Linked DNA regions of Flavisolibacter tropicus. The protein of the gene in region 2 interacts with the protein of the main gene of each other region in a pairwise test. Links are inferred from orthologs where the notes say so. Each region holds a gene or a part of one and is shown on either strand. Other genes may lie near its edges. The genes, in order: accC and SY85_RS04450.

Region 1 (3,274 bases), 4.2 Mb from region 2 along the record:
AACGTAGAATTGCCTGAAAAGATCGTGGTAAAAGTTACTTACAGCGAGCCTGGTTTAAGAGGTGATACGGCTACCCGTACATTGAAGCCTGCTACTGTTGAAACAGGTGCAACTGTAATGGTGCCTTTATTTGTAAATGAAGGTGAAATGATTCGTGTAAACACCAAGACTGGTGAATACGTAGAAAGAGTAAAATAATTGAACTAAGATTATTGGATATTATAAGATCATATGGAAAGCTTCTCGTAAGGAAGCTTTCTTATTATCAGCATTTTTTTTACATCATCCAATTATATCCTATAAATCGCGGTTCTTGCATATCTTAGCCGCCTGTTTAAACCAAAACCCCAAACAAATTGAAACAAATGGATTTCAAACAGATACAAGAGTTGATCAAGTTGGTTAATGAGTCCAACTTGGGCGAAGTAACTATCGAGCAGAAAGAATTTAAGATTTCTATTAAAGCAAAAGAGGAGCAAGTAACACAGATTGTTGCATCCAGCGTGACATCAGCTCCAGTATATTCTCAGTTGCCACAAGCAGCACCACAAGCTGCGTTGCCACAGGCTGCTGCACCAGCTGCGCCTGCCGCTGCTGCTGCTCCTAGCAATACAGTAACGATCAAGAGCCCTATGATCGGAACATTCTACCGTCGTCCGGCACCTGATAAACCCGACTTTGTAGACGTGGGTACAGAGGTGTCTCCAGGCAAGGTGGTATGTATCATTGAGGCTATGAAGTTGTTCAATGAAATTGAAAGTGAAGTAAAGGGTAAGATCGTTAAGATCCTGGTAGAAGATGCTTCTCCAGTTGAGTACGATCAGCCATTATTCTTAGTAGAACCTGCGTAAATATAATTTGGCGATGTGCTAATTTAGAAATTTGGTAATTCTTGTTGCCAGATATTCATATTCAGTTCATTGCCAAATCTTCAATTACCAAATTAAATACCGTGTTTAAAAAAATATTAATTGCCAACCGTGGCGAGATTGCTTTACGTGTTATCCGTACAGCTCGTGAAATGGGCATTAAGACGGTGGCTGTTTATTCTACTGCAGATAGAGACAGCTTGCATGTAAAATTTGCTGATGAGGCGGTTTGTATTGGTAAGCCTCAAAGCAGTGAATCTTATTTAAATATTCCGCATATCATGGCGGCTTGTGAGATCACCAATGCCGATGCCATTCACCCTGGTTATGGTTTCCTGGCTGAAAACGCTAAGTTCTCACAGATCTGCGCTGACCATGGTATTAAGTTTATTGGACCTACCCCAGATATGATCACCCGGATGGGTGATAAGATCACGGCCAAAGAGACCATGATCAAAGCTGGTGTACCCGTTATTCCAGGTAGTCAAGGTTTGCTGGAAAGCCTGGAGCAAGCTAAGGGAGAGGCTAAAGAAATGGGTTATCCTGTTATCTTAAAAGCTACTGCCGGTGGTGGTGGTAAAGGTATGCGTGTAGTATGGGAAGAATCTGAAATAGAAAGAGCCTATAACACAGCTAAAGCTGAAGCAGGTGCAGCCTTTAAGAATGATGGTATCTATATGGAGAAGTTCATCGAAGAACCACGCCATATAGAAATCCAGGTAGCTGGCGACCGCTATGGTACCGTATGCCACTTAAGTGAGCGTGACTGCTCTATTCAGCGCCGTCACCAGAAGCTGGTAGAAGAATCACCTTCTCCGTTTATGACGCCTGAACTGCGTCAGAAAATGGGAGAGGCTGCTAAAAAAGCTGCAGCCGCTATCAACTACGAGAGTGTAGGTACTATTGAATTCCTGGTAGATAAGCATCGCAACTTCTACTTTATGGAAATGAATACTCGTATCCAGGTAGAACACTGCGTAACGGAAGAAGTGATCAACTTCGATCTGATCAAAGAACAGATCAAGATAGCCCAGGGAGAAAAGATCTCTGGTAAAGATTATGAGCCTACAATGCATGCCATTGAGTGCCGTATCAATGCTGAAGATCCATATAACGACTTTCGTCCTTCACCAGGTAAGATCACCGTATTACACCAGCCGGGTGGACACGGTGTACGCGTAGATAGCCATGTGTATGCAGGGTATGTTATTCCGCCGTATTACGATTCTATGATTGGTAAACTAATAACGGTAGCACAAACACGCCAGGAAGCTATCGATACTATGTATCGTGCCCTGAGTGAGTATGTGATTGAAGGCGTTAAAACCACTATTCCTTTCCATTTGCAATTGATGCAAAATGAAAAGTTCAGAGCCGGTGATTTTAATACCAAGTTCTTAGAAACCTTTAAAATGCAATAAAGTAAAAACCCCGCGAAAGCGGGGTTTTTTGTTACTATAGAAAAAACACTACTTAGTTCTTTTTGCCTTTGCCTTTTCCATTATTTCCATTGGAATAGTTACTGCTTTTGTGCGGATTGCCTTTTCCTTTCTCCCAACCATAGTGGTTACCATTATTTCCTTTGTTTTTATTATTACCGTCGTAATCATCATCATCATGGTGACGGTATCTTCTATCATCATCACGACGATCGTTGTAATTGCGGCCATTAATCTGGCGAATCACACGTGCCCTGTCGTTATTCAGATCGCGGATAATTCTTTCTTTTTCAGCATTAGATAGACGTGAGTTATTGCGGATAGAGCGGATTTTAGCATCGTAATCGCGGTTTACCTGGTCTATCTGTGCCTGGCGGCTACCGCTGGTTGGGTAGGTACCAGGATAAGGATAATTGGTATTAGTGCCTTTTTCATCATAGATGCTCCGATCGCCACCTAAAATAACATCCCTGGAATTGCGGGTATCCTTATCGGTTTTAGTATCTGCGCCACCACCGCTTAAAATAACTCTTCTGGCTTTATCCTGCTCAGAGGTCTGAGCAAAGGCAGCTGTAACAGCGCCTACACAGAATAATAGGGTAACAATTTTTTTCATAGTTAGTGTTTTTATTTTCATAGATAACTAATAGAAAGACATGCCAGAGTAGCCGAAGTTTAAACTTGCTTTGTTAAAAGATTTACAAATGGATGGGTTTATTCCAGTGTGCTTACCAGTAAGTTGGTAGCTATCTTTTCACTTAGAATTACCTCTTTTTTTTGAATAGAAACGAGCAAGGAATTGTCAAAACTGTTCTGTTCCAGTAGTTTAACCTTTGTTTTAAGCTGAATCTGAAGTTTACTTAAAAGCTTTAAAAACTGGTCGTCGGTATCGTCTAGCCGAATAATCTCGTACATTTTCCCAATTTGACCTTCTGATAGAGGGATGGCAGCTGAATATTTGATCTT
Region 2 (3,212 bases):
AAATACCTAGTGCATGAGCTTCTTTAATCTGCTCTAAGTTCGCTGTATCGATAAAAAATTTCATAAAAGTGGTAAAATTTGAGGGCAAATATAGAGCAATTAACCGCCTCTGAGTAGAAATAAAAAAAGCCCATAAAGGGCATAAAAAAAAGGCAGGCTACTTACATCGCACCGCTACAACCGCCTACCCTTGCTACCTTCCGGTCCTGGGGGAGTTCAGCAGGAGCTGGTCGTGCAAGACCTGCCGCCGCAAATATAGAACCTTTTAGTTTATAAAAAACAAAATATTCAAACTAAATGATTGAATAAAAGACATTTAAAGCTCTACCAGCATTTACTCACAATTGCTAAAACCAATTCTAACCACTCTTTATCACTCTTCTACTCAACTACTTAAAATATAAAATACTATATGCACTTTCCCATCCTTGCCAATTACTCCTACGTTCCTTCATAGCTACTCCTCTGTCCCTTCATGGTTACTCCGCATGGAAGCCTACTTACCTCCGTACCTCACCCCTTCTTCAGCCCTACCTCAACCGTACCTTGGCCCGTATCACGCTACCTGATCAACTCAATAAACCCATAAGAAATAGTAAAGAAAAGTATAATAAGAAAGGCTGAAAACACCTTAAAAGAGAAGAACCTAAAGATACAAAACTACCCCTGTAGAGCAAGTCCTTTCTTTACTTGTACCTTGAACATTAAGAGTTGAGCATTGAACATTTCTTCCACTTCTTCATTCTTCCTTCCTTGTTCATTATTTCTTCCTCCTAATCCCTTAATCTCCCCAAATCCCGGTTCAGACAATTTCCGCTGTGGTTCAAACACGCCATCGGTGCTATCTAAATGAACCCCGATCTTGAAACCAGATATCTTAAAATCAGAAATTCCTAAATGCCTTCTTAATCCTTTTAATCCTTTAACCAATCCTGCAAATCTCTGGTTATCTTTGCGCCGTCAATTACAGACTATGAATGTAAAAAATAACATACTTGAAACCATTGGCAACACGCCGCTGATCCGACTGAACAAGATCGTAAAAGACCTACCCTGCGAGGTTTACGCTAAAGTTGAATACTTCAACCCAGGTAACTCTACCAAAGACCGTATGGCTCTGAAAATGGTAGAGGTGGCCGAAAAAGAAGGCAAACTCAAACCCGGCGGAACTATTATTGAGTGCACCTCTGGTAATACTGGTATGGGCTTAGCTATGGCGGCTGTTGTAAAAGGCTACAAATGTATTTTTACCACTACCGATAAGCAATCCCAATCCAAAGTTGATATCTTAAGAGCCTTAGGTGCTGAGGTGATCGTATGCCCTACTAACGTAGAGCCAGAAGATCCAAGAAGTTATTATTCAGTGGCATCCCGCCTGAACAAAGAAATTCCTAACTCTTTCCATTTTAACCAATATGACAACCTGGCCAACCGCTTGGCGCACTATGAAACTACTGGACCTGAGCTTTGGGAACAAACTGATGGAAAAATCACGCATTTTGTTGCTACAGCAGGTACAGGTGGTACAGTTACAGGTACAGCTCAATTCCTGAAAGAAAAGAACCCCAATATTCAGGTATGGGCAATTGATGTGGAAGGCTCACTGTTAACAAAATACTTCCGCACTGGCGAAGTCGACATGAACGAAGTACACCCTTACATCTCAGAAGGTTTTGGTGAAGACTTTGTTCCTGGCAACTACGACATGAGCGTTATCGACTACTTTGAACAAGTATCCGATAAAGATGGTGCTGTTGTAGCCCGTCGCCTGGCTCGCGAAGAAGCTTTATTCTGTGGCTATAGCTCAGGTAGTGCCTTACAGGGGCTTTTCCAGTTAAAGGACAAATTGAAGAAGAATGATGTGGTAGTAGTATTGCTTTGCGACCACGGTAGCCGCTATGTTGCCAAGGTTTATAATGACCAGTGGATGGCTGAGCGTGGCTTCTTTGATGTAAAAACATTTAAAGATGTGGTTAATGCCAGAGGCAAGCAACGTTTGATCACTTTAGAACCTACACAATCAGTAGCAGAGGCTGTTGAGCTGATGAAGAAATACGACATCGAGCATATTCCAGTAATTAAAGATAGTGAACTGGTTGGCTCTATCTCTGAAAGCGGTTTATTCCAACGGGTATTCCATAATCCAGATATTAAAACAGAAAGAGTAGACCGTGTAATGGATGCAGCTTTCCCTATAGTAGGTTTAGATACCCCTGTTGAAAAAATAGGCACTCTTATAAATAAAGAGAACGGTGCTGTTTTGGCTAAAGACGAGAGTGGCAATTTCCATATTGTTACCAAATACGACGTATTACAAGCCTTAGCATAAGCTGCGGTTTTTACGCAATATTTTTCAGAAAGGCGCTTACTACAAGCGCCTTTTGCTTTTTTTACAAATCGCACCAACGTAGTTTTACGAATAACGCTCGTTTTGTACAATAACACATGACAATAAAGCATAATTAGTAATCGATCATCGTAGAATAAGTTTGTAAAAGCCCCAAACAGCGCTAAAGACCATCGTAAATCTACCAACCACATTTTCGCTATTACCACATAAGCTTCCCCGTTTGTTTACGGCAACCAACGTAAATACCATAAATAGAAATTAGGGCAAATCTGCAATTGATTGTGCTTTGTGTGCGAGCTATTTTTGTGTCAGAAGTTGATTGATAAACAAATCCAGTATCTAGAAAAAAACCAAACATCCATCCAATTCTAGAAAACCACCAGTATCCAGTAAAAAACCAGAACCGTCCAAGAACATCTTTACGTCCAAATCCTAATTAAACCAATCCAATATCAATCAACTTCTTCCTTAATTGGAAGAACATTTTGAAAAACCAATGAAAATTGATATCCGATATCTTACGAAAATCGCCTCGTTTTAATCCTTTGTCTATGAGAAGTTGCTATCCTTACACCAACGGACTAAAATTGTAATCCTATCACCCCTTTCCCTTTGAAAAACAGGAAAATCCTTACCCACCTGCTGACTACCCAATCAGCAGGTGGTTGGTGATAGCCACTTGAGCATCTTTTCCTACCTTTTTCCTTTCTTTCTTCCTTGTTCCTTGTTCATTTTTCTCTCCCTTGTCAACTTATCAACTTGTTAACTTGTCAACCCTTCCTCATTACTCATCACTAATCACTCCTTGTCCCTTGTCCCTTATTTACACTTCATCACCCTATCTTGCATACAAAAGCAGTAA

The links.
Region 1: the proteins of SY85_RS04450 (region 2) and accC interact in binary tests that used the Escherichia coli proteins (3 or more experiments, as listed by UniProt). The link is inferred for Flavisolibacter tropicus from one-to-one orthologs.

The regions. Positions count from the first base shown.
Region 1 is NZ_CP011390.1:5,323,363-5,326,636, forward strand. What follows is about bases 182-3,121. They hold accC (acetyl-CoA carboxylase biotin carboxylase subunit), read left to right. Parts: upstream 182-952; coding sequence 953-2,290; downstream 2,291-3,121. Other genes in these bases: efp (elongation factor P), read left to right, coding at 182-198; accB (acetyl-CoA carboxylase biotin carboxyl carrier protein), read left to right, coding at 366-851; SY85_RS22720 (DUF1542 domain-containing protein), read right to left, coding at 2,343-2,924; SY85_RS22725 (metal-dependent transcriptional regulator), read right to left, coding at 3,023-3,121. Also shown: more of efp, read left to right, coding at 1-181; more of SY85_RS22725, read right to left, coding at 3,122-3,274. UniProt on the Escherichia coli protein: This protein is a component of the acetyl coenzyme A carboxylase complex; first, biotin carboxylase catalyzes the carboxylation of the carrier protein and then the transcarboxylase transfers the carboxyl group to form malonyl-CoA.
Region 2 is NZ_CP011390.1:1,092,176-1,095,387, forward strand. What follows is about bases 274-3,151. They hold SY85_RS04450 (pyridoxal-phosphate dependent enzyme), read left to right. Parts: upstream 274-973; coding sequence 974-2,329; downstream 2,330-3,151. Other genes in these bases: SY85_RS04445 (hypothetical protein), read right to left, coding at 661-930. Outside these bases: fsa (fructose-6-phosphate aldolase), read right to left, coding at 1-64; SY85_RS04455 (ABC transporter substrate-binding protein), read left to right, coding at 3,194-3,212. UniProt on the Escherichia coli protein: Two cysteine synthase enzymes are found. Both catalyze the same reaction. Cysteine synthase B can also use thiosulfate in place of sulfide to give cysteine thiosulfonate as a product.